4 regions of the Parazoarcus sp. PS-13 R2A genome follow, and region 1 is predicted to be linked to each of the others. Evidence: predicted binding sites of a transcription regulator. Region 1 holds the regulator's gene; each other region holds the start of a gene.
What was found. Region 1 encodes sigma-54, which starts transcription at its own class of promoters, with help from an activator protein. Its sites were predicted from a motif close to TGGCACGCTTNCTGCTNA; they were not measured.

Region 1 (7,382 bases):
TCAGGAAGGACCACTCATGGACGACAACAAGGCCAAGGCGCTTGCCGCCGCGCTCTCTCAAATCGAGAAGCAATTCGGCAAGGGCTCGATCATGCGGATGGGCGACGGCAGTATCGAGCGCGACATCCAGACCGTCTCCACCGGCTCGCTCGGGCTGGACATTGCCCTCGGCCTGGGCGGCCTGCCGCGTGGCCGTGTAGTCGAGATCTACGGTCCGGAATCGTCCGGCAAGACCACGCTGACCCTCCAGGTCATCGCCGAAATGCAGAAGCTCGGCGGCACCGCATCCTTTATCGACGCCGAGCATGCGCTCGACGTGGGCTACGCCGAGAAACTCGGCGTCAACATCGACGACCTGCTGATTTCCCAGCCCGACACCGGTGAGCAGGCGCTCGAAATCGCCGACATGCTGGTGCGTTCGGGCGGCGTGGACATCGTCGTCATCGACTCCGTCGCCGCACTGACCCCGAAAGCCGAAATCGAAGGCGAGATGGGCGACCAGCTGCCGGGCCTCCAGGCACGACTGATGTCGCAGGCGCTGCGCAAACTGACCGCCAACATCAAGCGCACGAACACGCTCGTGATCTTCATCAACCAGATCCGGATGAAGATCGGCGTCATGTTCGGCAGCCCCGAAACCACCACCGGTGGTAACGCGCTCAAGTTCTACGCTTCGGTCCGCATGGATATCCGGCGTACCGGTGCCATCAAGAAGGGCGACGAAGTCGTTGGCTCCGAAACGCGCGTCAAGGTCGTCAAGAACAAGGTCGCGCCGCCGTTCAAGGAAGCGCACTTCGACATTCTCTACGGAGAAGGCATCTCCCGCGAAGGCGAGATCATCGACCTCGGCGTGACTTACAAGATCGTCGACAAGTCCGGCGCCTGGTATTCGTACAACGGCGACAAGATAGGCCAGGGCAAGGACAACTCACGCGAGTTCCTGCGCGCAAACCCGGCGCTGGCTCGCGAAATCGAGAACAAGGTTCGCGCAGCGGTCGGACTCGGCGAAATGGCCGCGCTCGGTGGCGCGGCACCCGTCGCTTCCGAAGCCTGATCTCCGCCCCGTCCGGACGCTGACCCCTGATGGGCGAGCCGAGTCTGCGCGAACGCGCGCTGCGCCATCTCGCCCGTCGGGATCACTCGCGGGCGGAGCTTGCGCGCAAGCTGTCTCCATATGGCAGCGCCGAGGAGATCGAAGCCGTACTGGTTCGCATGAGCGAACTCGAACTGCTCTCCGACACCCGTTTTGCCGAAGCGTGGGTTCGCAGCAAGGCTGCCCGGTTTGGCAGCCAGCGGCTGCGCCACGAGCTCGCGAGGCGTGGCGTATCGAAGGACTTGATCGACGAGGCCATCGAGAGCGAATGTGTGGAATCCGAACTCGACCGCGCCCGTGCAGTGTGGCAGTCTAGATTTGGCCTCGCACCTGACGATCGCCGCGAATGGGCGCGCCAGGCGCGTTTCCTGCAAACCCGTGGTTTTTCCACTGACGTGATCTGCAAACTGTTGAAAGAAGCCCCCGATGAGTCTGCTTAAGGTCACCGGCCTGCAAAAGCGCTACAAGGCGCGCACAGTCGTCCATGATGTTTCGTTCGAGGTTGGCTCGGGCGAAGTGGTCGGCTTGCTGGGCCCCAATGGCGCAGGCAAGACAACCTGCTTCTACATGATCGTAGGTCTGGTGCGCGCCGACGGCGGCGAGATTACGCTCGACGACGCACGCCTGACCGATCTGCCGATCCACGCTCGCGCACGCCTGGGGCTGTCCTATCTGCCGCAGGAAATGAGCGTGTTCCGCAAGCTCACGGTCGCCGAGAACATTCGTGCAGTGCTCGAGCTCCGCGGGCTGCCGGTGGCGCAGATCGACGAACGCCTGGAAGAGTTGCTCGAAGAACTTGGCATTGCGCACCTGCGCGACAACACCGCCATCTCGCTGTCAGGCGGAGAACGCAGACGGTGCGAGATTGCACGTGCGCTTGCCACCGACCCGCGCCTCATCCTCCTGGACGAGCCTTTCGCAGGGGTCGACCCGATCGCCGTACTCGACATCCAGAAGATCATCCGCTTTCTGAAGGAGCGCAACATCGGCGTGCTGATCACCGACCACAACGTGCGCGAGACGCTCGGCATCTGTGACCGCGCAACCATCATTACCGACGGCCGCGTGCTTGCCAGCGGCAAGCCGCCCGAGATCATCGCCAACGAACAAGTGCGCCAGGTCTACCTCGGCGAACACTTCCGCCTCTGATTCCGGCACGCCCCCGACTGGCATCATGAAACCAACCCTTCAGCTCAAGCTCTCGCAGCACCTGACGCTCACCCCGCAGCTGCAGCAGTCCATCAAACTGCTGCAGCTCTCCACGCTCGAGCTCAACCAGGAAATCGAACGCTTTCTGCTGGAGAACCCGATGCTCGAGCGTGAGGACGGCGACGGCAGCGACTTCGCACCGTCCGCTGTCGGCAACGATGCGCAGCCCGCAACCGAGACCCCGCGCGAGACCAGCACCGAGACCACCCAGGAAGCCGAGCCCCGAAACGAGAACGAATCGGCCGACTTTGACGAAGGCATGGACTGGTCAGGCACCGGCAGCGGCGCCAGCAGCAAGAGCGACGACGACGAGGACAGCGACTTCCAGGAATTCCAGGCCGCAGGCACCTCGCTGCGCGACTATCTCGATCAGCAGGTTGCCCTGTCCCCGCTGACGGACCGTGACCGCATGCTGGTGCGCTTCATCATCGAAGCGCTCGATAGCGACGGCTACCTGCACCAGGAGCTCGAAGACCTGCTCGAACTGCTCCCGCCCGAACTCGACTACGACCTCGACGACCTCGCGATTGCCCTGCGGCACGTGCAGCAGCTCGAACCGGCGGGCATTGGCGCACGCACCCCCCAGGAGTGCCTCGGCCTGCAGCTGCGCGCCATGCCTGCAGGCAGCTGCCGCGACCTGGCGCTGGTCATCGTCGAACAGCACCTCGAGCTGCTGGCCGAACGCAACTTTGCAAAGCTCAAGCGCCTCACCGGGTGCGACGACGACGCCCTGCGCGATGCTCAGGCGCTGGTGTGCCGCCTCGACCCGCATCCGGGCTCGCAGCATTCCAACGAAGAAACCCGCTACGTCCTGCCCGATGTCGTGGTGCGCAAGATCCGCAACCGGTGGACGGTGTCGCTCAACGCCGAAGCCATGCCGCGCCTGCGCATCAACCAGCTCTACGCCAGCCTGCTGCAGCAGAACCGCGGCCAGGGCGGCGGTCTGACCGGCCAGCTGCAGGAAGCACGCTGGCTGATCAAGAACGTACAACAGCGCTTTGATACCATTTTGCGTGTATCTCAGGCCATCGTTGACCAGCAGCGACAGTTCTTCGATCATGGCGAGGTGGCAATGCGTCCATTGACCCTCAGGGAGATCGCGGACCAGCTCGAGCTGCATGAATCAACCGTATCGCGCGTCACCACCCAGAAGTACATGGCGACGCCGCGCGGCGTATTCGAACTCAAGTATTTTTTCGGCAGTCACGTTGCCACCGACACCGGTGGTGCGGCTTCTTCCACAGCGATTCGTGCCTTGATTCGCCAGCTGGTGGACGCCGAAGACAGAAAGAAACCCCTGTCCGACGCAAAGATTGCCGATCTGTTGGGCCAGCAGGGTATCGTGGTCGCGCGGCGCACAATCGCCAAATACCGCGAATCACTCAATATCCCGCCGGTCAGTCTGCGTAAAACGCTTTGATACCAAGAGGAGTTAACATGAATCTCAACATCACCGGACACCACGTTGAAGTGACACCGGCCATCCGCGAGTACGTCTCCGGCAAGCTTGACCGCGTGATCCGTCACTTCGACAACGTTACCAGCGTGAACGTGATCCTTTCCGTTGAGAAACTCGACCAGAAGGCTGAAGTCACCGTGCACGTGCGCGGCAAGGACATTCACGTCGAAAGCGCCGACGCCGACCTCTACGCTGCCATCGATGCGATGACCGACAAGCTCGATCGCCAGGTGCTCAAGTACAAGCAGAAGAGCACCGATCACCACCACGACTCGCACAAGCACCAGACTCCCGAGGCGTGATTTTTCACCAGGCCTTTCGGACCCGGGTGAAGTTATAATCCGCCGCTCAATTTGGCGGTCCGGCTTTGCCCGGGCCTGAGAGACCTTTCAGCGTTGCGTCCGCTCCGGCGGCGTTGCGTGAGCCCCAAAGCGCATGAGCCTCATCTCCCAACTCCTGCCACTTTCGAACGTGGTTGCCGACCTCGACGCCAGCAGCAAGAAGCGCGTCTTCGAACAGGCCGGCCTGTTGTTCGAAAACAATCAGGGCATCGCCCGCAGCATGGTGTTTGACAGCCTGTTTGCGCGCGAACGCCTTGGATCGACCGGCCTCGGCCAGGGCATTGCCATTCCCCACGGCCGCATCAAGGGCCTGAAGGACGCAGCCGGCGCGTTTCTCCGTCTAGAAGCCCCGGTGCAGTTCGATGCGCCCGATGGTCGTCCGGTGAACATGCTGTTTGTCCTGCTGGTACCCGAACAGGCCAACGAAACCCACCTTCAGCTCTTGTCGGAGCTGGCGCAGATGTTCAGCGATCGCAGCTTCCGCGAACAGCTGCAGGCCGCACCCGACGCACAGGCGCTCCACACCCTGTTCAACGACTGGGGTACCGATGCGACAAACGAGCCTCTCGCAGCTGTATGAAGACAACCGCGAACGTCTGCAGCTGACCCATGTCAGCGGCAGTATCGACGCGGTTCTCTCTGTTGCCGAAGAGCGCATCTGGCCAGCCGACCTGATTGGCCACCTCAACCTGATTCACCCTACCCGCCTGCAGATCCTCGGCGCAGCCGAGCTGGCCTGGGCGCAGCGGCAGTCACGTGACAAGGTCGCGCACCACCTCAACGACATTCTGTCAGCACACCCGCCGGCCTTCATCCTGGCCGACGGCTGCGAAGTGCCCAACATCGTCCATGGCGTCTGTGCGGCGCACAACGTCGGGCTGTTCACAACCCCGCAGCCGGCTGCCGGGGTCATCGACCAGTTGCGCCTTTACCTGTCGCGACAGCTCGCTGAAAAGGTGTCGCTGCACGGCGTGTTCATGGACGTGCTCGGACTTGGCGTGTTCATCACCGGCAACTCCGGTGCAGGCAAATCCGAGCTTGCGCTGGAGCTGATCTCGCGCGGTCACGGCTTGGTTGCCGACGATATCGTCGAATTCTCGCGGATCGCACCCAGCGTGCTCGAGGGCCGCTGCCCCGAACTGCTGCAGGACTTCATCGAGGTGCGCGGACTCGGCATTCTCAACATCCGCACCATCTTTGGCGAAACCGCCTGCCGCCGCAAGATGCGCCTGCGGCTGATCTGTCACCTCGAACGTCGCCAGCCCGGCCAGGACGACCCAAGCCGGCTGCCCATGCAGCGCGAGCAACAGAACATCCTCGGCGACGCGATTCCCCGTGTCACCCTGCCGGTTGCCGCCGGTCGCAACCTTGCGGTCCTGCTCGAGGCCGCGGTGCGCTCGACCATTCTGCAGCTGCGAGGGGTGGACTCCACCCAGGAGTTCATCGAGCGCCAGATCAAACTGCTCGAAGCCGACCAGCCGGACGGCACCGCCTCCGACCGCCCCGGTTAAGGGCAATCCCTCTTGCGCCGCGATGTTTTTTCGGGCACTGCGCTTGCCGCAGTGCCGCATCGACTGCTACCCTCAGTCCCTTTACCGCAGTGCCCTCGCACAAAGCCAAAGCCATGACCGCCGCAAGCCCGGATTATCTGGAACGTATCCTCAACGCCCAGGTGTACGACGTCGCCATCGAGACGCCACTGGATTTCGCCAGCAATCTCTCCGCCCGAATTCACAATCAAGTGTATTTCAAGCGCGAAGACATGCAGCCGGTGTTCAGCTTCAAGCTGCGCGGTGCGTACAACAAGATGGTCAAGCTGTCGCCGCAGGCTCTGCAGCGCGGGGTCATCTGTGCTTCGGCGGGCAATCATGCCCAGGGTGTGGCGCTGTCGGCGAACAAGCTCGGGGTCCGTGCGGTCATCGTCATGCCCAGCACCACGCCGCAGATCAAGATCGACGCGGTCAAGGCCAGGGGTGGTGAAGTCGTACTGGTGGGCGAGTCCTACTCCGACGCCTACGCCCACGCGCTCGAACTGGAGAAGGCCGAGAAGCTTACCTTCGTCCATCCTTTCGACGATCCGGATGTGATTGCGGGCCAGGGCACCATCGGCATGGAAATCCTGCGCGCCCACCCGCAGCCTATCCACGCAGTGTTCTGCTGCGTGGGCGGCGGCGGCCTGATTTCCGGTGTCGCAGCCTACATCAAGCGTTTGCGCCCGGAGACCCGGATCATTGGTGTCGAAGCGGTCGACGCCGACGCAATGACGCGCTCGCTGGCCGCAGGCAGGCGGGTCGCGCTCGATCAGGTGGGCATCTTTGCCGATGGCGCTGCCGTCAAGGAAGTGGGCCGCGAAACCTTCCGCCTGTGTCAGCAGTACGTCGATGAGATGATCCTGGTCGATAACGACGCAATCTGCGCCGCGATCAAGGACGTGTTCGAGGACACCCGCTCGATTCTCGAGCCCGCCGGCGCACTCGCGGTTGCAGGCGCCAAGGAGTACGCGCGCCGCAACAAGCTGCGCGACAAGCACCTGGTCGCGATCGCCTCCGGCGCCAACATGAACTTCGACCGTCTGCGCTTCGTGGCCGAGCGTGCAGAGCTTGGCGAGCAGCGCGAAGCCGTGCTCGCGGTCACCATTCCGGAACACGCAGGCTCCTTCCGCAAGTTCTGCAGCCTGCTCGGCAACCGCAACATCACCGAGTTCAACTACCGTTATGCGGACACCGAGAAGGCTCACATCTTTGTCGGCGTGACCGTACATAACCGCAACGAAGCCACGCGACTGGTGGAAATGCTGGCCCGTCACGATCTGCCGGCAGTTGACCTGACCGACGACGAACTGGCCAAGACCCACGTTCGCTACATGGTCGGCGGGCGCGCGCCGCAGGCAACGAACGAAGTGATCTACCGCTTCACCTTCCCCGAGCGCCCGGGCGCCCTGATCAACTTCCTGTCCAATCTGCGTTCGGACTGGAACATCAGCCTCTTTCACTATCGCAACCACGGCGCCGACTTTGGCCGGGTCCTGGTCGGCATGCAGGTTCCGCCGGAAGACAACGGCGCCTTCGATGCATTCCTCGAGCGCCTCGGTTACGAGTATGTCGACGAGACTGCGAACCCGGCCTACCGCATGTTCCTGTCATGAGCATGGCAGGATGGCAGACGCCATCCTGCCCGCACGCCTCGCACCAGGCCGGCTGCTGTCACATTCCGGCGCTTGATAACTTAGTCCTTTTGTAATAGAAATGAGCTTGCCGGAGCCGATCCGGCGACATGCGCA
Region 2 (7,382 bases), on a different contig from region 1:
AGCTCGAGGATGCACGCAAGCTCATCTGGCAACTCTACGACGCCGGTGCCGACGCGCTGATCGTCCAGGACATGGGCCTGCTCGAACTCGACCTGCCCCCGATCCAGCTCCACGCCAGCACCCAGACCGACATCCGCGACGCAGCCAAGGCCCGCTTCCTGCAGGACGTCGGTTTTTCGCAGATCGTGCTCGCACGTGAGCTCACGCTGGACGAGGTGAAGAAGATCGCCGCCGCCACCGAGTGCCAGCTCGAGTATTTCGTCCATGGCGCACTGTGCGTGGCCTTCAGCGGCCAGTGCTACATCAGCCACGCCCACACCGGACGCAGCGCCAACCGCGGCGAGTGTTCGCAGGCCTGTCGCCTGCCCTACGACCTGGCCGACAAGGACGGCAACATCATCGCCCGCGATCAGCACATGCTGTCGATGAAGGACAACAACCAGAGCGCCAACCTGCGCACCCTGGCTGCGGCCGGCGTGAGCTCGTTCAAGATCGAGGGTCGCTACAAGGACCTCTCCTACGTCAAGAACATCACCGCGCACTACCGTCAGCTGCTCGACGAAATCATCGAACACCCCGATGCCGACGGCCCCGCATGGCAGCGCGCCTCGAGCGGGCGCAGCACCTTCCTGTTCACACCGCAGGCGGAGAAGACCTTCAACCGCGGCTATACCGACTACTTCACCAACAAGCGCCAGCACGGCATCGAAGCCTTCGAGTCGCCCAAGTTCGTCGGAGAGGCGATCGGCCGCGTGACCCGCATCGACACCAAGGCCGGCAAGTTCTTCGAGATCGAGCGCGTGGCGCCGATCCACAACGGTGATGGCCTCACCTGGTACGACGCCAAGGGCGACCTCACCGGCCTGCGCATCAACCGTGCCGAGCACGACGCGGCAGGCGAAGGCGTGGATCGCATCTTTACTGCCGACGCGCTGCCGGCCGACCTGGTGCCCGGCACCTCGGTGTTCCGCAACCACGATCAGGCTTTCGAGCGTGCGCTGGAAAAGAAATCCGCCGATCGCCGCATCACGGTGGACGCACGCTTTTTCGCAACTGCCGAAGGCTATGCGCTGACCTTGACCGACGAGGACGGCGTGACCGCGACGGCCAGCATTCAGGCAGCCCACGAAGCTGCCCAGCAGGCCGAACGCGCACTGGGCACGATCCGCGACCACATCGCCAAGCTTGGCAACACGATCTTCACGGCACAGGAAATCACGCTCGATGTCACCGACGCGCCCTTCCTGCCGGCCTCGGCACTCAATGCGCTGCGTCGTGACGCCGTCGAACAGTTGGAAGCTGCGCGCCTGCAGGCCCACGCCCGTCCGCCGCGTGCCGCGCCGGTCGAACCGCCCGTGCCTTTCCCTGACGACTCGCTGAGCTATCTCGCCAACGTCCTCAACGAAAAGGCGCGTGATTTCTATGTGAAACACGGCGTCAAGCTGATCGACGCGGCCTACGAGGCCAATGAAGAGCACGGCGAGGTGTCAGTGATGATCACCAAGCACTGCCTGCGCTACAGCTTCAACCTGTGCCCCAAGGAAGTGAAAGGCATCCGCCCCGACCCGATGACCCTGGTCAACGGCAAGGAGACCCTCACGCTGCGCTTCGACTGCAAGCGCTGCGAGATGCACGTGATGGGCGAACTGAAGCCGCACGTCGCCAGGCTGCAGGCACAGGTCGCACCGCAGAAGATCAGCTTCCATCCCACGCGCCCCGGCGCGGGCGTTACCGCTCAGTAGTGCGGCGGCACTTCGTCTTCCGGACTCAGACGTCCGGGAGGCTGAACGGCCTGCATCTGCTGCGCAAGTTGCCGCAGATGCTGCTGCATCAGGTCGATCTGCTGTTGCTGGCGGTAGACGGTGCGATTGAGTTCGTCGAGCAGATCCTCGGCAAACATCAGCTTCGATTCGAGGCGTTCGATGCGCTCTTCCATGACGGCGGCGGCAGGGTGGCCGCAAATTGGCTTCGGGGCGCGGATTCTAACCCGCGCCACCGTCAAACGAGCGCAAATGCAGCCCGACTCAGCGCGCCACTGCCAGCGCCTCGACCGCAGCGGTGAGTGCGGGTACGACCTCTGCGCCATCGCTTTCCGCCAGCAGGTCACGTGCATGGGCGAGCAGTGCATCGGCCTTGCCGGCCTCGTTCCCCACCTTCAGCTCGCTTGCAAAACGCCCGATACTGCCCGCCACCAGGCGCGTGATGCGGCCGTTCTCGCCGGCAATCCGGCTGGTGGCAACGGCATTTGCGATCAGCTCGGAGACAATGCGCGGGTAGTCCTTGTCGGCCACGATCTCACTCCTCGACCGACGCCGCAGCATAGTTGCGCAGCCGGCGCTCGGCGCTGACACCCAGGATCTTGGCCAGCCAGGGCGGCGGCGAGCCCTTCATCATGTCCTGAAACTCGGCCATCACCTCCATCGCCGGTCCGCCCTCGATACGCTTGATCGGGTAGATATTGCCCTTGATCACCTTCGCCGCCGCCGGGCCACCGATGGAGACGACGTAGAGCACATGGCAATCGGAGATGAGCTGCACGCGAAAGCCATTCTTGTCGTCGGCAAAGTCGGCTTCGAGCGCGTCGCGGATATCCACCAGGCGGATCTCGGTCGCCGACACCTGATAGACCAGATAACGGATACAGGACCCGAAATGCCCGTTGAGCGCCTCGCCACTGTCGGAGGCAAGCGCCACCCGCACCGACCCCGGCATGTCGCCCTCAGCAAAAGCCTGCACCGGCGGCAAGGGCTCGCCCTGGGTGTCACCCCACAGGATGCGCACGGCGAGCTTCATCGCCTCCAGGCCGATTCCGATGTCTTCGCCGTCCTCCTCGCCATCCACGCTGGCAAAGGCCGTCTTCAGATCCGTCACGGTCACCGTGCGCAGATCGTCGGTGTCGATCTGCTCGCTGCCAATCCGGTTCTGCAGCACATCGATCAGTTTCGGCAGGGTGATGCCCGGCATCGACCGGGCTGCGAGGGCGACGCGCAGCGCGGCGTCACGGGTGATGGGCATTGCGCTCTCTTGCATGGGGAAGACTCCTCTTGGTCGGGGTTGCGCTCCCTCCAGCAGATTGAGTGCCAGCATCGCCAGCTCCGCTCCAGCACCCTATCCATCTGTTTTTCAATGGGTTTAATAGACGTGGATCAGGCATGCAGACTGTGCGTTTCTCGACAAACACGGGTAGCACGCCAACAAAGACGACATGGCGAGCGGTGAAAGGCGTGCCGTGGATGCTACGGACTGCGCTGCAGCAAACAGCGCGCTATCATCGGGGCAAGACTCAACCAACGGATCTTCATGTCGAACGCGCCCTCTCAGTCCGCTCCGGAAGCCCCTGCCGAACTGAGCGCCCGCCACAGCCCGCTAGACGACGTGCAAGCCCTGCTCGTGGGCACGCTGTTTCTGGCCCTGTCGATCTCGTTCTTTCGCGACGCGGGCATGCTCACCGGCGGCACGGCCGGTCTGGCCTTCCTGATCCACTACGCCTTCGACCTGCCCTTCGGCGCAGCCTTCTTCGCGATCAACCTGCCCTTCTACATCTTTGCGCTGCGCGCACTCGGACGCGAGTTCACGCTGAAGACCTTCTGTACCGTGCTGCTGCTCTCGGTGTGCACCGAGTATCTGCCCAGCATGCTCAGCATCGCCCACGTCGACCCGGTCTTTGCCGCGATCATGGGCGGACTGCTAGCGGGTACCGGCCTGCTCATGCTGATCCGCCACCGCTCCAGCCTGGGCGGGGTCGGCGTGCTGGCGATCTACCTGCAACAGCGCAAAGGCTGGCGCGCGGGCTGGGTGCAGATGGCGGCGGACTGCGTGATCATGGCGCTCGCGCTGCTGGCGGTCGACGCCCGGCTGGTCGGGCTTTCGGTGCTCGGCGCGGTGGCGGTGAACTTCGTCATTGCTGTGAATCACCGCCCCGGGCGTTATTTCGGGATCTGAGCGTGGCGGTCGAAATCGCCGAGCTGCGCCGCTGCCCGACCTGCCAGCGCTGGGACGGCACGCGTCAGCTGGCCGCAGACGGCAGCACGGTCGAGCTCGACCCGGCAAACAACCGCGGCAAATGCACCGAAGGCCCCTGGCACGGCTCCCTGCGCGGGCCGCGCAACGCCTGTGGCCAGTGGCTGCAATGGATCGAAATCCTGCCCGTCAATACGCCAGACGGTTCAACGACTGACAGCTGAGGGCAGCGAAGCCCCCAGCCCGGCCACCCTTATTCTTCTTCGTCCTCATCCACTGCAAGGTCTGGATTGACCGGCGCGGGCCCGTTCGCAAGCGCAGCCGCAAGCATCTGGCTGCGGCTGTCGGGCGTTTCCAGACTGATCCTGCCCAGCGCGCCGCTGCGATAGTCGAGCAACAGGATCTGGGCGGCTTTCTCCAGGTCGAGACCGCCCCCCTTCTGCAGGCAGCCGCGACGACGTCCGACCTCCTCGACCAGCCCCGGTCCGTCGAAGTTCGACGGGTCAATGCGATAGCGGGCGGCGAGCAGCGCAGGGTAGCGTTCAAGCAGCACGTCACCCAGGAAGGCCGCGACCTCCTCGTCGATCACCGCATTACGGCCGATCGCATGGCTCGCCGCGAGCATGAAGCCGTCGGCATCGTAGTCAATCTTGGGCCACATCAGTCCGGGCGTATCGGTGAGCGTCAGGCCGGGACCGAGATCGAGCGTCTGCTGGCTCTTGGTCACCGCCGGTTCGTCGCCAACCTTGGCCACCTTGCGCTTGATGAGGGCATTCATCAGCGTGGACTTGCCCACGTTGGGAATGCCCATCAGGATCATCCGCAGCGGCTTGATGTTGTCGCTGCGGTGCGGTGCGAGCTGGCGACACAGGCCGGTGATGCGTGCCACGTCAGCCGGCTTCTTGGCCGAAATCGACACGGCCTTCACCCCGGGCTGACGGTTGTAGAAATCCATCCACGCCTGCGTCGCCACCGGATCGGCGAGATCCGCCTTGTTCAGCAGCTTGAGGCAGGGGCGATTGCGGAAGCGGCGCAGCTCTCCGATCATCGGATTGCTGCTGGCTTCGGGCAGGCGGGCATCGGTCACTTCGATGACGACATCGATCGCAGCCAGCGTCTCTGCAGCTTTCCGGCGCGCGGAGTTCATGTGACCGGGGAACCACTGGATGGGCATCGGAAGTCCGGACTAACAAAAAAGGGTCTGCATTATCCCATCTTCCGGCCACATCTGAATCCGCAGCGCACTGCAGCTTATGTTCCGCCTCGTCATCGTCATATCTGTCCGGTTGCATGACGAATCAAAAAAAAATCCCACACCCCAATAAAACCGTGTATTGTGGCGTCGCAGTCGATTCAAGCAGTTGTCTTTGTGGTGTCGTTTCCGCGTGTTCGTTCCGCGAACTTTACGGTTTGATTCCCTCGATACTTGTTTCTTGATCGTTCCTGCACTCTGGGCGCGAGCCCCTTCTTATGTTTTAAAGGAACGCAAAATGAGCACTCAAACCGGTACCGTCAAGTGGTTCAACGACGCCAAGGGCTTCGGCTTCATCACCCCGGAACAGGGCGGTGACGACCTGTTCGCACATTTCAGCGAAATTCAAGGCAAGGGCTTCAAGAGCCTGGCCGAGAACCAGCGCGTAGAATTCGAAGTCAAGAACGGCCCCAAGGGCCTGCAGGCGGCCAACATCCGCCCGCTCTGATTAGCCCTCGCTGATCAATCAGAACGCGGCCTCAGGGCCGCGTTTTTGTTTTTGTGGTGCCGGACAGCCATACTTGGACATTGTCCCGGCTGCAGATCACCGCGCCCTCCTGGCCCCGGCCTCACTACGCATCATCCTCTGCCATGACCGAATCCATCGAATCCTTTGCCCAGCTGGGCCTGCCCGACAATCTGCTTTCGGCACTCGCCGCAGTCGGCTATGAAACGCCATCCCCGATCCAGGCTGCGTGTATCCCGCACCTGCTCGCCGGTCGCGACCTGCTGGGCGAAGCACAGACCGGCACCGGCAAGACCGCCGCTTTTGCCCTGCCGACGCTGGCGATGCTCGACATCGCCGACACCCGCCCGCAGGTGCTGGTGCTCACCCCGACACGCGAACTCGCCATCCAGGTTGCCGAGGCCTTTGGCAAATACGCGCATCACCTGAAGAATTTCCACGTGCTGCCTGTGTACGGCGGGCAGAGCATGGTGGTGCAGCTGCGCCAGCTGTCGCGCGGCGCACAGGTCATCGTCGGCACGCCGGGCCGAGTCATGGACCACCTTGAGCGCGGCAGCCTGAAGCTCGACGCACTCAAGATGCTGATCCTCGACGAAGCCGACGAAATGCTGCGCATGGGCTTCATCGACGACGTCGAATGGATTCTCGATCACACCCCGGCAACCCGGCAGACAGCGCTGTTCTCGGCCACCATGCCCAACGTGATTCGTGACGTGGCACGTCGCCACCTGCGCGAACCCGAAGAAATCAAGATCCGCGCATCGACCTCCACCGTTGCCAAGATCCGCCAGCGCTACTGGCTGGTGCGTGGCGTGGACAAGCTCGACGCGCTGACCCGCATCCTCGATGCCGAGGAAACCTTCGACGCAGCCATCACCTTCGTGCGCACCAAGATTGCGACCGAAGAGCTGGCCGACAAGCTCGCAGCCCGCGGCTACGCAGCTGCAGCGCTGAACGGCGACATGACCCAGGGCCTGCGCGAACGCGTCATCGAGCAACTCAAGAACGGCGCGCTCGACATCGTCGTGGCAACGGACGTCGCCGCCCGCGGCATCGATGTGCCGCGCGTGAGCCACGTCATCAACTACGACATCCCCTACGACACCGAAGCCTATGTGCACCGGATCGGGCGTACCGGCCGTGCGGGCCGTGAAGGCTCGGCGATCCTGTTCGTCGCGCCGCGCGAAACGCGCATGCTCAAGACCATCGAGCGCGCCACCCGCCAGCCGATCGAACCCATCGCCCTGCCCAGCCGCGAGGAAGTCTCCACGCTGCGGGTGAACCAGTTCAAGCAACTGGTTCTGGACACCCTGAGCGGCCAGGACCTCGGTTTCTTCATGGACGTGGTCAATAGCCTCACCGAAGAAAACGAACTTCAGGCACACGAGATCGCCGCCGCACTGGCTTATCTTGCCCAGCGCGAACGCCCGCTGCAGGTCGAAGAGTCCGGCCGTGGCTGGGACGTGGCAACCACCGCGACCAGCGCCGGCGGTCGTCCTCCGCGCGAAGAGCACTTCACCACCGGCGCACCGCGTGAGCGCACCGAGCGCCCGAACCGGGACGAGATCCTCGCCCGCCGCCGCTCGTTTGCCGATGGCGCGCTGGCGCGCTACCGCATCGAAGTCGGTCGCAACCAGGGCGCGAGCCCCAAGGAGATCGTCGGCGCAATCGCCAACGAAGGCGGAATCGACGGTCGCTTCATCG
Region 3 (7,382 bases), on a different contig from region 1:
GATGCCATCCACGGACAGGGTCTTCACCCCCTCGATCCGATCGCTCACTGCGCCACTGTAGTTGCCGGGCGCCACGCTGACCGGATCACCCACCGCGACCTTGCGCGGATCGGAGATTGCCACGCTCAGGTTGCTTGCGGCATAGCGCGTGGGCTGGATCAGCAGACCGGTCGTGGGAATCTGGCTCGGGTTGCTGATCGAAAAATTGATTCCACCGCCGCTGTAGCTGCCATCGGCCTGCAGTGTCAGCGCAATGGCGCTCCCGCCCACCGCCTTCATCGAATAGCTGGTCCCGTCCCAGGTCAGCAGATAGTCGCTGGACGAGAGTTGCGAGACATCTTCGATCGCCACAGTGGCAGAGGAGATCGCGGGCATCACGGTGGGTGCGGGGCTGTTGAAGAATGTGCCGCCGAGCACGCCGTCGAGATCGGTACCGAGCTGATGCTGGGCATTGAAGGTCTCGGCGATGCCGAGCGCAACGAGGCCGAGCGTATTCTGGGCGGGGTCGAGCGACTCGCTACGGAATGCGAGCAAGCCACTCAGGGCGCCGCCGGTAATGAGGCTCTCCGGCAAGGTATTCGACGCACCGCTATCCGACGTGATCGCGATCATGCTGCGCTGCGGATCGCTCGGATCCTGCACCGTCGTCAGACTGTTCACCGTACTGCCCACGACCAGCGACTGCCCGGAGCCCATGAATACGCTGACCGAGCCGTTGCTCTCGGTCACCGTGCTCACCTTGACCAGCTTGTTCAGTTCACTGACCAACTGCTCGCGCTGATCGAGCAGATCGTTTGCGGCCACGCTCGGGCCAGCCACCTGCGCGGTCGCGATCTGCTGGTTCATCTCGGCAATCGCGCCGGCGTAGGTGTTGATCTGCGAAACGGTCGACGCGATCTCGCCCTCGACGCCCGACCTGATCTCACTCAAACGGGCATCCATCGACTGGAAGCGCGACACCATTGCCTCGGCGCTGGAGATCAGGGACTGGCGCGACGCCACGCTGGTGGGGTTGGACGCAACCTCCTGCACACCGGCGAAGAAGCTCTCCAGCGCAGAGGACACACCGGTGGTCGAATCGCCAAGCAGGTTGTTGATCTGGCTGATCTGGCTGCTGTAGCTGCTGTAGGAGGCCAGGCTGGCGCTGCTGTTGAGCACCTGGTTTTCAAGGTACTGGTTGTACGAGCGGGTGACTGACGCAATCTGCGTGCCTTGCCCGAAGAAGCCGGAACCGGAGAACTGGGGGGTGGCATTGCTCTGAATCACCGACTGCCGATGATAGCCATCGACGTTCGCGTTGGTGATGTTGTGACTCGTCGTCAGCAACTGCGCTTGCGCGGCGTTCAAACCGGTCAAACCGATATTGAGCAAGCCTGCCATGATCATTCCCCTGAATTGCTAAGTCCTGAGCCTTATCAGCAAGATGCTTGCCAGGTCAGAACCGGCAAATTCGGCCGCTAACTGCCCTCAGCCCGAAAGGGCGGTACGCAGGGTGTTGCCGGCGATGATGCGGGTGAGCTTGTCGGCGTACATCGGGTCGGTGGCATAGCCTGCCTTCTGCAGGCTGCCGGCAAAGCCAGCGGGACTGGTCTGGCCAAGCACCTCCGAATAACGCGAACTGTTCGACAACAGGCGGGCGTAGTCCTGGAAGGCCTCGGCATACGAGCCGTAGCTGCGGAAGCGCGCCTTCTCGGTGTAGGCGGTCGAGCCGGCATACTCGGTGACGTTGCGCGTCACGGTCTCGCCCGTCCAGCTTGAACCGGCCTTGATGTTGAACAGATTGTAGCTCGAGCGACCGTCGGCATGGCGCATGACCTTGTCGCCCCAGCCGGTCTCGAGCGCAGCCTGGGCAACCATGAACTGTGCGGGAATGCCGGTCTGACCGCTGGCGGTCTGGGCGTGCGGCCATACTTCATTGACGAAATCGCGTGCCGAGGACGAGATCGAGCCGTCGCCGTCGGTGCTGCGTGCCGCTCTTGCCGCGGCGTCGAGGCGGAAGATCAGGTCGCCCAGCGGGTCGGCGTCGGCGCTGCTGTCGGCACCGGTCGCGCCGGCGGCAATCGCCTGCGCCTCGCGCATCATGGCGGCAGGATTTGCCGCCTGACGAATCACGTTTGAGATGTCGAAGCCTTTGTTGTCCGTGCTTCCGGGCATGGTCAGCGCGCTGATTGCACTCGTCGAGGCATTGCCCGTAATGCCGCCGAGCTGCCGAAAGAGCGCCTCGCTCATGCCGTTGTTCTTGCTTTGCGCCATGTTCAGCGCCAGCTGCTGGTCGAGCAGCGACTGGTAGGTGCGCGACTGCTCGCTGTCGAACATGCTGTTGGTCGGCGTCGCCGCACGCATCGCCTTGAGCGCCATCTGCAGGAACATCGCCTCGAACTGCTTGGAGGCCGCGCGCAGGGTTTCCGGATCGTCGGGACTGGTGCGGGCGAGGCGCTTCAGGTCGCCCAGCGAGCCCGGGTCGAAGGCGTTCATCTGGATGCCGGAAGTCATGTCAGTCCCTCCCTCAGATGATCTCGAGTTCGGCGCGCAAGGCGCCGGCGGATTTCATTGCCTGCAGGATGCTGACCAGATCCATCGGCTTGGCACCGAGCGCGTTGAGTGCCTTCACCACGTCGGCAAGACTGGTGCCGCCACGGACGTTCATCAGCGCGCCGCCCTCCTGATCGATATTCACCAGCCCGGACTGGGTGACCACCGTTCGCCCGCGCGACAGGGGTTCAGGCTGCGACACCTGCGGCTGCGCATTCACGGTGACGGTCAGGTTGCCATGGGCGACGGCGCAGTTCTGCAAGGCCACGGTCTGATTCATCACCACCGAACCGGTCCGCGAGTTCACGATCACCTTTGCCGCTTGCTGCATCGGCGTTACGTCGAGATTTTCGATCCGGCCGAGGAAGGCAACCCGGGTATTGACGTCGAGCGGTGCCCGAACCTGGATGCTGCGGCCGTTGATTGCCTCGGCCGAACCCGGTGCAACCATGTTGATCGCATCGACCACCCGGCGTGCGGTACCGAAATCGGTGTCGTTGAGTTCAAAGAAGACGTACTCGCCCTGCCCCAGCATTGCAGGCACTGCGCGCTCCACGGTTGCGCCGCCGGGAATCCGTCCGGCCGAAAGATGATTGATGGTCTGCGCCGCACCGCCAGCCTGCCCGCCCGCGCCGCCGACCACCATGTTGCCCTGGGCCAACGCGTATACCTGTCCGTCCGCGCCCTTGAGCGGCGTCATCACCAGCGTGCCGCCACGCAGGCTCTTGGCATTGCCCATCGACGACACCGTGATGTCGATCGCCTGTCCCGGTCGCGCAAAGGGTGGCAGCGTCGCCGTTACCATGACCGCCGCCACGTTCTTGAGCTGGAGGCTCGTACCCGCAGGCAGCGTCACCCCCATGTTGCCAAGCATGCTGATGATGCTCTGCACCGTGAACGGTGTCTGGGTGGTCTGGTCGCCCGACCCGTCGAGGCCCACGACGATGCCGTAGCCGACCAGCTGGTTGTCACGCACACCCGCGATCGATGCCAGGTCCTTGATGCGCTCGGCCGCTGCCGGGGCCGCGAAGATGCCTGACAGCATCACACAGCTCACGAGTATCGGAATGAAGCGAAAGCGCAGGGCTCGCATGGCGGCCTCCTCAGAACGGCAGGATGGCAACGAAGAAGCGCTGCAGCCACCCCATGGTGTTCGACTCATCGATGAAGCCGCTGCCGCGGTACTCCATCCTCGCATCCGCGACCTGAGTCGATTGCACGGTATTGCTCGAGCTTACCGTGGTGGGATTGATCACCCCGGAAAAGCGGATGTACTCGTTGCCCTGATTGATCGCGACCTGCTTCTCACCGGAGACCAGCAGGTTTCCGTTCGGAAACACCTCGATCACCGTCACCGAGATCGTGCCGCTGAACACGTTGTTCGCGGCCGCCTCACCCTCGCCGGAAAAGTCCGAATCTGCAGTCACGCTGGCATCGAGCCCATTGAGCTTCGCGTTCTGCAGTGCCAGCAGATTGGGTGCGGTCAGGCTGATGCCACCGGTCAGGCTGGAGCCCCGGGTCGCGGACGCATTGGCGCTCTTCTCCGCGGTGTTGCGCTCGACCAGGTTGATGGTGATGATGTCGCCGACATTGCGCGCGCGCCGGTCCTCGAACAGGGGCCGCAGGCCGCCGGGCTGATAGATGCCGCCGGTCGCGGGTACTGCCTGAGGCCGCATCTCGGGGCGGGCACTCATGGGCTGGTGCACCGAAGTCGGCGGCGTCGAATAGATCGACGCACAGCCGCTCAGCAGCAGGACCAGGACGAGCGCGATCGCTTTCATGACAGACCTCTTAGAGCTGGGTCAGACGGCCGAGCATGGAGTCGGAAGTCTGGATGGCGCGCGAGTTCATCTCGTAGGCGCGCTGGGTGACGATCATGTTCACCAGTTCCTCGGCCACGTTCACGTTCGAGGTCTCGACGTAGCCCTGGTTGAGCACGCCGGCACCGTTGAGCCCCGGCTGGTTGGTCGTTGCCACCCCGCTCGACGCGGTCTCAAGAAAAAGGTTCTCGCCCGCGCTCTGCAGTCCACTCGGCGCAATGAAGGTGGCAAGCTGAATCGAACCGAGCTGGGTCGGCGTCGTCTGCCCGGACTGCAGCGCGCTGACGGTGCCGTCCTTGCCGATCGTCACGGTCACCGTATCCGAGGGGATGTTGATGTTGTCGGCGAGCGGATAGCCGCTCGCAGTCACCATGTTGCCGTTGCTGTCGATCTGGAAGGCGCCGTCGCGGGTATAAGCCGTCGTGCCGTCCGACATCGTGATCTGGAAGAAGCCGTTACCCTGGATCGCGATATCGAGCGAGCCCCCCGTCTGCTGCAGATTGCCCTGGGTAAAAATGCGCTCGGTGGCCACCGGCTTCACGCCAGTACCGATCTGCAGGCCCGAGCCGACCTGGGTCTGCTGGGTGGATTGCGCGCCCGGCTGGCGAACGGTCTGATACAGCAGATCCTCGAACACCGCGCGCTGGCGCTTGAAGCCATTGGTGGAGACGTTGGCAAGGTTGTTGGAGATCACGTCCAGCGAAGTTTGCTGGGCATCCAGCCCGGTACGGGCGGTCCACAGTGAGCGGATCATGATGGGTTCCTCTTGACGGTGCCGGCGTCGGCAGGTGCCGCGCTTCGGCTGGGGATCGGCCAGGTTTCAGTTTAGGCCGGCAGCGTTGCCGGCCATCTCGGGATTAACAATGCAAAAACCGTGCTAATCCCAGCCTTACCCACGGCCCGTGCCGCGAAATCAGCTGCTCGCGAGCAGCTGGGTCGCCGCACGGTCGTTCTCCTCGGCCGTACTGAGCATGCGCGTCTGCATCTCGAACTGACGGCCCAGCGAGATCATGGTCACCATCTGGTCCACCACGTTCACATTGCTGCCCTCGAGGTAGCCACCGGCAGTTTTCACCGCCTCGTCTGCCGGTTGCGGCAAACCGTCGCTGGAGCGAAACAGGCCGTCGTCGCCACGCACCAGCGTCGCCTCGGGCGGGTTGACCAGCTTCAGCCGGTCGACGGCATTCACCACCCCCTGCCCGGCCTGCAACGCGGAAATCGTTCCATCACTGCCGATCACGATCTCGGAATCGGGCGGCAAGGTGATCGGACCACCGCCGCCGATAACCGGCAAGCCGCTGCGGGTTTGCAGGATGCCGTTGGGGCTCACCTCCAGACTGCCGTCCCGGGTGTAGGCCTCTGAGCCGTCGGGCATCTGCACCGTCAGCCAGCCCTTGCCCTGAACCGCGACATCGTAGGCCCGGCCGGTGGCCTGCATGGGCCCCGAGCTGAAATCGGTTGCGACGCTGGCATCGGTCGTGAATGCGCGCGTGTGCATCGCCTCGGTCTGAACCTCGACTGCGCGCAGCTTGTGCATCTCGGTGCGAAAACCGGTCGAGGTCGCATTCGCGAGGTTGTGCGACACCGCGGCCTGCTGGTCGAGCGTGCCCTTTGCACCCGTCATGGCGGTATAGATCAGGCGGTCCATGTCGCGCTCCCCTTAGTTCGAAATTCGATTAACGCAGGTTCACAAGGGTCTGCAGGATCTGGTCCTGAGCCTGGATCGACTGCGCGTTGGCCTGGTAGTTGCGCTGCTGGACGATCAGCTGAACCAGCTGTTCGGTGAGGTCGACGTTGGACTCCTCGACCTGCCCCGCACTCAGCGAGCCGAGCACCCCGGTGCCCGGTGCCCCGATCGTCGGCTGACCAGAGTCGTAGGACTCTGCCCAGAGGTTGTCACCCAGCGAGGTCAGGCCCTGCGGGCTGGAAAAGTTTGCCAGCGCAAACAACCCCAGATCCTTGATCTGCCCGTTCGAATAGGTGCCCTGCAGCACGCCGGTGCTGCTCACCGATACGCCGGTCAGGCTGCCTGTGGTGTAGCCATCCTGCCTGGGCGAGGTGGTCACCGCCGAACTCGTGTTCCACTGCGTGGACTTACTGAGATCAAGCGAGAAAGTCAGACTGTCCGCGCCGGTCGCAAGCTCAGCCGCCGTCCGGGTCACTGAGAACACACCGTTACCGGTCACCGTCGTATCGGGTACGCCGAAAGCCGTGAAGGCAATCGACCCGAGATTCTCGAGCGGCTTGCCCGTCGAGAGCGCCGGATTGGTCGTATCGGGAACGACATCGTTGCTCAAGCGGCCATAGACATTCCAGGTATTCGGCGCCACGCCGCCCACGTCCGGATCGCGGACGAAGAACAGGCTCATCAGGGAGCCATTGCCCAGACTGTCGTACACGGTCATCGAGGTCGTGTAGTTGTAGCTGTCAACCGGAATGGTTGTGGCGCTGAGAAAACTGTTGATATCGCTGCCGACGGGGTTCTGATTCAGCGGGTTATGGGCCGTGGAATCAAGGTTGAGCCCGACGGACGCCGTGGTGGTCTCGTTCGGACTGACGTTCGAGGTATCGATCTGCAGCACCGACGGCACACCTGCAAAGACCGTCGTTCCACCCGTGGTCGTGCCCGCATACCCGGTCACCATGTCGCCGCCTGCATTGACGATGTAGCCGTTCTTGTCGACGTCGAACTGACCGTTACGCGAATAGGCAATCGAGCCGTCCGTCCGTTCGAGCCGGAAAAAGCCGTTGCCACTGATGGCGATATCGAGCGGGTTGCTGGTTGAAGTCAGACCACCCTGGGTGAAGGATTGCGACACCGCACCCACATAGGTACCGATACCGATCTGCTGGGACGATGTGCCGCCCGCCATTGCCGACGCATAGGCATCGGCGAAGATCGTCCTGCTCGACTTGAAGCCCACCGTGCTGCTGTTTGCAATGTTGTTGGAAATTACGTCAAGCGCCTTGGAGGACGCGTTCAACCCGCTCAAACCTTGCTGGAATGCCATGATCGTTACTCCGGATCAG
Region 4 (7,382 bases), on a different contig from region 1:
TCGATCAGGGGCATGCCGGCCAGTTCGCGCCAGTCGGCATCGACCACTTCAAGACCCAGCCGGGCACAGAAACGCTTTTCCTTGTCGTTCGCACCGGGAATCAGCGCCCAGCCCGCGGGCTCGCCGGCGCTGTAGATGAAGTCGGCCAGCAGCATGCGGATGGTGTCGCGATTCAGACGTGCTCCGAGCACCAGGTAGCGCAGCCCCTTGCGCCTTTCCTTCAGATACGGCGGGATGGCAAAGCCGCCCATGAGCTCGGTGATGTAATCGACGAAGTCGGCGTCCGATGCAATCCAGTTCGGCTCTGGCCACGGCGTGCCACAGGGTTTGAACAGGATGGGGGCGGCAGGGTCGATGCCGCTTTCGTCCTGTGCTGCGGTGTAGGCGGTGCCATCGTGGCTGAAGAGCTTGTAGCGCAGCCCGCCGGCGATGCGGGCGATGCCAACGATCAGCGTATGCGGGCGGCTTGCCCACGCCTGCTGGAGGCCGGTGTCACGATTGAGGTCGATGATATAGGGCAGATTCAGCCCGTTGAGCCAATCGTGCAGGCCAGCGCGAGACCACCCGGTATCTGCATAAATGGTCTCGAGTGCGCGATTGACTGCATTGCGTCCTCGCTTGAGCTCGATGTTCATTGCTGCACGTGGAAACTCGTACATCAGCCGCGGCGCCATGGGCTGGCCGTTGTTGAGCGCGAGAATCAGTTCGTCGCTGGTGGCCGGAATCTTGGCACCGGTCTTGCCGTGGGTGACATCGGCAAGGGCGTCTGCGCCGATGAATGGAACCACTCCATCGGCAGCGAGGCCGGTGCGGATCTGGTCGAAGACGGTCGTCATGGGGCTTCCTTGTGGTTGCAGGGCGCGTACTTCGCGATTTCCTGCTTCGATCAGCAAGATCGATGCCACCGGAGTCCAGAGGAGCCGCCCCCTCACGGCTGCGGTTCCGGGCGGCGATGGAGGCGCGGGCGCACCCGATGCTGTCGTGCGCCCGACATGCCAATGTCCGACTTCCGACAAGGCTGCGGACTTCAGTATTCGATCGTGATCGCGGCGACACCGCCGATGACCAGGTATTCATTCTCGCCCTGCAGCAGTCCCGGCATGAGTCCGCTGAAGGCGAGGATCTTTGGCATGGGGGTGGCGCATGAAAAGACGCGATCGCCGAACTCGTCAGCGCGCTCGGCGCTGGCGGAGAAGGAGCTGAGGTTGTTCAGTTCGACCACGCGCCTGCCGTCATCGAGCGCATGCAACTCCCGCAGTGCCTTCGGGCCGGAACAGCCGCGGTAGAGCTGCAGGTGGGTACGCCCGTGAAAGCGCCGTGCAAGTTCGTACTGCGTCCATCCATAGAGCAGGTCCACCTGTGCTTCCAGTCCAGCGGTGGAATACAGACCGGCGGCGACCTCCTGATCGAAGCCGCTGCGCGCAGCGCTGTCCTCGGCGCCCAGCGCTCCGCGATGGTAGCGGGTGAGGAGGCCGAAGCGAGACTCCACCCAGGCCTTGAGGATCGCCCCCTCCCGGCTTTCCGAATCGAACAGCCAGCCTCTGAGCAGACGCAGGTAGTCCATCCTGCTGCGATCGAGGCGCACATTTTCCGACAGTCCAAGGGCGGGTGCGTCGTCGAGCATGAAATGCGCGTTCATGTAGGTTCGGAACACGCAGGCGCGTTCCGGTGCGGAATCGAGCATGTCGAGGCGGTCGAACAGGGGCTGGTGCAAGGGCAGGACGCCGTCGAGGCAGAGCGCACATGGGGCGAGCTGGAAAGCGAAGCTGCCAAGGGCCTCCGCCGGCAGGTTGCAGCGGTTCAGCGAGCGCCTTGCCGCTGGCGCAACGCTCAGGCGTGCAAGGCTTGCAGGAATTGCGACGTGAATGTTGTCGCCCCTACAAATTGTAGGGTCTTTGTCAGACGGCGGGGGCGGGTTGCTACGCGACAATCTTGAAAAATCCTTAATAAAACAGAGCATTAGGCGTTTTCAATCAAGCTGGCACGCTGATTGCAAAAGAGTGCTCGTGGTTCAACGCAACACGATCGATTCACGAGTTCAGTTCCGACAAGGAGTAACGCACCATGGCAAAACTTCGTCAAGCCGCCATCTACGGTAAGGGTGGCATCGGCAAATCCACCACCACACAAAACCTCGTCGCCGCACTTGCCGAAGCCGGCAAGAAGGTGATGATCGTCGGCTGCGATCCCAAGGCCGACTCGACCCGCCTGATCCTGCACTCGAAGGCACAGAACTCGGTGATGGAACTCGCCGCTGAAGCCGGCAGCGTGGAAGACCTCGAACTCGAGGACGTTTTGTCCGTTGGTTTCGGCGACGTCAAGTGCGTCGAGTCCGGTGGTCCTGAGCCCGGCGTCGGTTGTGCCGGCCGTGGCGTGATTACCGCCATCAACTTCCTCGAAGAGGAAGGCGCATACGACGAAGATCTCGACTTCGTTTTCTACGACGTGCTGGGTGACGTGGTCTGCGGTGGCTTCGCCATGCCGATTCGCGAGAACAAGGCGCAGGAAATCTACATCGTCTGTTCCGGCGAAATGATGGCCATGTACGCCGCCAACAACATCGCCAAGGGCATCGTGAAGTATGCCAACTCGGGTGGCGTGCGTCTGGCCGGTCTGATCTGCAACAGCCGCAACACCGACCGTGAAGACGAACTGATCATGGCGCTGGCTGAGAAACTCGGCACCCAGATGATCCACTTCGTACCCCGCGACAACGCCGTGCAGCACGCCGAGATCCGCCGCATGACCGTGATCGAGTACGACCCGACGCACAAGCAGGCAGATGAGTACCGTGCGCTGGCCCGCAAGATCGTCGATAACACCAAGTTCGTGATTCCGACCCCGATCACGATGGACGAGCTTGAAGAACTGCTGATGGAGTTCGGCATCATGGAAGTGGAAAACACCGCCATCATCGGCAAGACCGCCGCTGAACTGGCTGCTGACGCCGCTGCCGCTGCTGCTGCCTGACCGTTGTCCGGCAGGCAGATGTCTGCCTAACCGCCCGCCGGCACAACACCGCTTGTGTCGTCGGGTGTCGAGCAAACCTACCCACGCCGTGCACAGATTGGTGTCGTCGTGAACAGGAGAAGCAAGATGTCTACGCTCACCCGTGAAGAAACCGAGAGCCTGATCCAGGAAGTGCTCGAGGTCTATCCCGAGAAGGCCAAGAAGGATCGCGCAAAACACCTCGCGATCAACGACCAGTCGGTCGAGCAGTCCAAGAAGTGCATTACCTCCAACCGCAAGTCGCTGCCCGGCGTGATGACCATCCGTGGCTGTGCCTACGCCGGTTCGCGTGGTGTGGTGTGGGGTCCGGTCAAGGACATGATCCACATCTCCCACGGCCCCGTCGGTTGCGGTCAGTACTCACGTGCCGGTCGTCGTAACTATTACGTCGGCACCACGGGCGTGAATACCTTTGCCGAGATGAACTTCACCTCCGACTTCCAGGAGAAGGACATCGTTTTCGGCGGCGACAAGAAGCTCGCCAAGATCATGAACGAGATCGAAAGCCTGTTCCCGCTGCACAAGGGCATCACCGTGCAGTCGGAGTGCCCGATCGGCCTCATCGGTGACGACATCGAAGCCGTCTCCAAGAAGGCCGCGAAGGAAATCAACAAGGTCGTGGTGCCGGTGCGCTGCGAAGGCTTCCGCGGCGTGTCGCAATCGCTCGGTCACCACATCGCCAACGACGCGGTGCGTGACTGGGTGCTGTCGAACCGCGACGGTCAGCACTTCGAATCGACCCCGTACGACGTCACCATCATCGGCGATTACAACATCGGCGGCGACGCCTGGGCATCGCGCATCTTCCTCGAGGAGATGGGCCTGCGCGTGATCGCACAGTGGTCAGGTGACGGCACCATCGCCGAAATGGAAAACACCCCGAAGGCGAAGCTGAACCTGCTGCACTGCTATCGCTCGATGAACTACATCAGCCGTCACATGGAAGAGAAGTACGGGATTCCATGGATGGAGTACAACTTCTTTGGCCCGACCAAGATCGAAGAGTCGCTGCGTCGCATCGCAGCCTTCTTCGACGACTCGATCAAGGAAGGCGCCGAGCGCGTGATTGCTAAGTACAAGCCGATGATGGAAGCCGTCATCGCCAAGTACAAGCCGCGTCTGCAGGGAAAGCGCGTCATGCTCTACATCGGCGGCCTGCGTCCGCGTCACGTCATCGGCGCATACGAAGATCTGGGCATGGAAGTGGTCGGCACCGGCTACGAGTTCGGCCACAACGACGACTACGATCGCACGATTCAGGAAATGGGCAACGCCACGCTGCTGTACGACGACGTCACCGGCTTCGAGCTGGAGGAGTTCGTCAAGCGCATCAAGCCCGACCTGGTTGGCTCCGGCATCAAGGAAAAGTACATCTATCAGAAGATGGGCATTCCCTTCCGCCAGATGCACAGCTGGGACTACTCCGGCCCGTATCACGGCTTTGACGGCTTTGCCATCTTTGCCCGTGACATGGACATGACGCTGAACAACCCGTGCTGGGGCAAGCAAACCCCGCCGTGGAAGGCCGTCAAGCCCGCCGAAGAAGTGAAGGCCGCTGCGTAAAGCACGCGAGTCAGCCGGGTACGACGTCGAGATCCGCCTGCGATTCCTTTCTCCGCCCTGCGGAGAAAGGATGAATCGGGTCCCGATGCTTCTCCCGGTGCGCACAGTGTTGATGCGCGGGCTCGGGCCCGCGCAACCCAAAACCTTGTGCCTGGCGTCCGCAGATTGGCGGCGCAGGCAAGGAGCCAGAAATGCAGACCGTTGACGATATCAAGCCCTGCTACCCCCTGTTCCGTGACGACGACTACAAGGCGTCGCTGAAGAACAAACAGGATCTGTTCGAAGAACGCCATCCGGCGGACAAGGTTGAGGAAGTGTTCCAGTGGACCACCACCCAGGAATACCAGGACCTCAACTTCAAGCGCGAAGCGCTGACCATCAACCCGGCCAAGGCCTGCCAGCCGCTCGGCGCCGTGCTGTGCTCGCTCGGTTTCCACAAGACCCTGCCCTACGTTCATGGATCGCAAGGTTGCGTGGCCTACTTCCGCACCTACTTCAACCGTCACTTCAAGGAGCCGATCTCCTGCGTGTCCGACTCGATGACGGAAGATGCCGCCGTGTTCGGCGGGCAGAAGAACATGTTCGACGGCCTGGAGAACGCCAAGGCGCTGTACAAGCCCGACATGATTGCCGTGTCGACCACCTGCATGGCCGAGGTGATCGGTGACGACCTCAACGCCTTCATCAACAACACCAAGAAGGCCGGTCACATCGAGCAGGACTTCCCGGTGCCGTTCGCGCACACCCCGTCCTTCGTCGGCAGCCACACCACCGGCTGGGACAACATGTTCGAGGGCATTGCACGTTACTTCACGCTCAACAGCATGGAAGGCAAGGTTGCCGGCAGCAACGGCAAGCTCAACTTCGTTCCCGGCTTCGAGACCTACCTCGGCAACTATCGCGTGATCAAGCGCATGATGGGCGAGATGGGGGTCGATGCGACCCTGCTGTCCGACCCCACGGAAGTGCTCGATACGCCGTCTGACGGCGAGTTCCGCATGTACTCGGGTGGCACCACGATGGATGAGGTGAAGGACGCGCCGAATGCGCACAACACCATCCTGCTGCAGCCCTGGCAGCTCGAAAAGACGAAGAAGTTCGTCGAGAACACCTGGAACCACGACATTCCCAAGCTCAACATTCCGATGGGCATGGAATGGACCGACGAGTTCCTGATGAAGGTGTCCGAGATCACCGGCAAGGAGATCCCGGAGTCGCTGGCGCTCGAGCGTGGCCGCCTGATGGACATGATGCAGGACAGCCACACCTGGCTGCACGGCAAGAGGTTCGCGCTCTACGGCGATCCGGACTTCGTCATGGGCATGGTCAAGTTCCTGCTCGAGCTCGGTGCCGAGCCGACCCACATCGTGTGCAACAACGCCAACAAGCGTTGGGCCAAGGCGGTCGACAAGATGCTGGCCGAGTCGCCGGTGGGTGCCAACTGCAAGGTCCACGCCGGTGCCGACCTGTGGCATCTGCGCAGCCTGTGCTTTACCGACAAGCCCGATTTCCTGATCGGCAACTCGTACGGCAAGTACATCCAGCGCGATACGGTGCATAAGGGCAAGGAGTTCGAGGTGCCGCTGATCCGTCTCGGCTTCCCGATCTTCGATCGTCACCACCTGCACAGGATGACCACCCTGGGTTACGAGGGCGCGATGTACATCCTCACCACCCTGGTCAATGCAGTGCTGGAGCGGCTTGACGACGAGACCCGCGGCATGGGGACCACCGACTACAACTACGACCTGATCCGCTGATCGCGAGGTCGTCCGGCGCGGCGCAGGACGGGGGAGCTCTCCCGTCCTGCCCGGCCGGATGTGGTTGTTGCCGGAGAGGGCTCAGGCCGATCTGGTGTCGGGTCTTGGGCCCGAGCCTACAAGGAGGTCCGTTGTGGCCAATATCATGATTCGCAAGAACGACGCAGGTGGTCTGGTGTTCTATCTGCCCAAGCGCGACCTCGAGGACAACATCTCCTCGATCGAATTCGACACCCCGGAAAAGTGGGGTGGAGAGCTCAAGCTTGCCAGCGGTGGCACCTATTACATCCAGCCACAGGAAGCACCGGCCCGACTGCCGGTTTCCGTGCGTGCAAAGCGAGTGGACGCGCCCGAATAAGGGCGTTTCCGCACAGAAAGGAGTTCATCATGGCACTCAAGATCGTTCAGGCTGAATGCACCTCGTGTGGTGACTGCAAGCCGGTTTGCCCGACCAAGTCGATTACCGACAAGGGCGGCATCTTCAAGATCAATCCGGATACCTGTACCGAGTGTGAGGGCGAGTTCGACGAGCCGCAGTGCGTCGCGGTCTGCCCGGGCACCGACACCTGTATCGTGCCGCTCGCGGCCTGATCCTGAATCCGGGGCGTGTCTTCATGGCACGCCCCGTCTGTTTTTCCTGCCCGGGAGGTCAGTCATGAATGCCGCCAGTTCCACAGCCAGCCCTGTGACCCGTGAGGCCGCGCTGCGCATCGCGCTTGCCGCGCGTGCTTTACCCGACGTCAAGGTGTCCGCGTTCGTGCGTTCCCTTGGTGACCGGCTCGGTACCCCAGTGACCGAAGCCAAGCTTGCCCGTATGACCGTGGCCGATATCAAGGCCATGCTGCAGGGGGACGAGATCGTCGACCCTGGCGTTGACGCGAGTGCGCTCAAGTCTGCCGTGCGCTACCTGTGGGGAGAGGGGATCGACGATGGCGCGCCCGTACCTGATGCCGATGCGCCTGCTGGCGAGGGCCTGTTACGGGTCGCGGTGGCTTCGAATTCAGGGGAGATGCTCGACGGGCACTTCGGCTCCTGCAGCCGTTTCCTGAT

Region 2: a site for sigma-54 is predicted at 3,066-3,083, ahead of AC22G6_RS11105 (dinitrogenase iron-molybdenum cofactor biosynthesis protein). Genes of this name have one in related genera too.
Region 3: a site for sigma-54 is predicted at 5,215-5,232, ahead of flgG (flagellar basal-body rod protein FlgG). Genes of this name have one in related genera too.
Region 4: a site for sigma-54 is predicted at 1,980-1,997, ahead of nifH (nitrogenase iron protein). Genes of this name have one in related genera too.

What each region holds. Positions count from the first base shown of each region.
Region 1 covers NZ_JBYEXN010000009.1:61,737-69,118, reverse strand. Annotated here, with positions in the region: gene recA (recombinase RecA) at 17-1,054, shown strand; gene recX (recombination regulator RecX) at 1,084-1,533, shown strand; gene lptB (LPS export ABC transporter ATP-binding protein) at 1,520-2,242, shown strand; gene AC22G6_RS10250 (RNA polymerase factor sigma-54) at 2,268-3,722, shown strand; gene hpf (ribosome hibernation-promoting factor, HPF/YfiA family) at 3,740-4,063, shown strand; gene ptsN (PTS IIA-like nitrogen regulatory protein PtsN) at 4,197-4,682, shown strand; gene hprK (HPr(Ser) kinase/phosphatase) at 4,651-5,613, shown strand; gene ilvA (threonine ammonia-lyase, biosynthetic) at 5,703-7,247, shown strand.
Region 2 covers NZ_JBYEXN010000010.1:68,811-76,192, forward strand. Annotated here, with positions in the region: gene AC22G6_RS11090 (peptidase U32 family protein) at 1-1,742, shown strand, start outside; gene AC22G6_RS11095 (SlyX family protein) at 1,736-1,936, opposite strand; gene AC22G6_RS11100 (hypothetical protein) at 2,025-2,291, opposite strand; gene AC22G6_RS11105 (dinitrogenase iron-molybdenum cofactor biosynthesis protein) at 2,296-3,030, opposite strand; gene AC22G6_RS11110 (YitT family protein) at 3,301-3,942, shown strand; gene AC22G6_RS11115 (hypothetical protein) at 3,945-4,184, shown strand; gene ylqF (ribosome biogenesis GTPase YlqF) at 4,214-5,134, opposite strand; gene cspE (transcription antiterminator/RNA stability regulator CspE) at 5,451-5,660, shown strand; gene AC22G6_RS11130 (DEAD/DEAH box helicase) at 5,804-7,382, shown strand, end outside.
Region 3 covers NZ_JBYEXN010000029.1:37,137-44,518, forward strand. Annotated here, with positions in the region: gene flgK (flagellar hook-associated protein FlgK) at 1-1,380, opposite strand, end outside; gene flgJ (flagellar assembly peptidoglycan hydrolase FlgJ) at 1,468-2,493, opposite strand; gene AC22G6_RS20015 (flagellar basal body P-ring protein FlgI) at 2,507-3,577, opposite strand; gene AC22G6_RS20020 (flagellar basal body L-ring protein FlgH) at 3,636-4,313, opposite strand; gene flgG (flagellar basal-body rod protein FlgG) at 4,324-5,106, opposite strand; gene flgF (flagellar basal-body rod protein FlgF) at 5,266-6,000, opposite strand; gene flgE (flagellar hook protein FlgE) at 6,029-7,363, opposite strand; gene AC22G6_RS20040 (flagellar hook assembly protein FlgD) at 7,379-7,382, opposite strand, start outside.
Region 4 covers NZ_JBYEXN010000003.1:294,130-301,511, forward strand. Annotated here, with positions in the region: gene AC22G6_RS05245 (SIR2 family protein) at 1-836, opposite strand, end outside; gene AC22G6_RS05250 (NAD(+)--dinitrogen-reductase ADP-D-ribosyltransferase) at 1,028-1,930, opposite strand; gene nifH (nitrogenase iron protein) at 2,065-2,970, shown strand; gene nifD (nitrogenase molybdenum-iron protein alpha chain) at 3,097-4,572, shown strand; gene nifK (nitrogenase molybdenum-iron protein subunit beta) at 4,764-6,332, shown strand; gene nifT (putative nitrogen fixation protein NifT) at 6,466-6,690, shown strand; gene AC22G6_RS05275 (4Fe-4S dicluster domain-containing protein) at 6,720-6,923, shown strand; gene AC22G6_RS05280 (dinitrogenase iron-molybdenum cofactor biosynthesis protein) at 6,988-7,382, shown strand, end outside.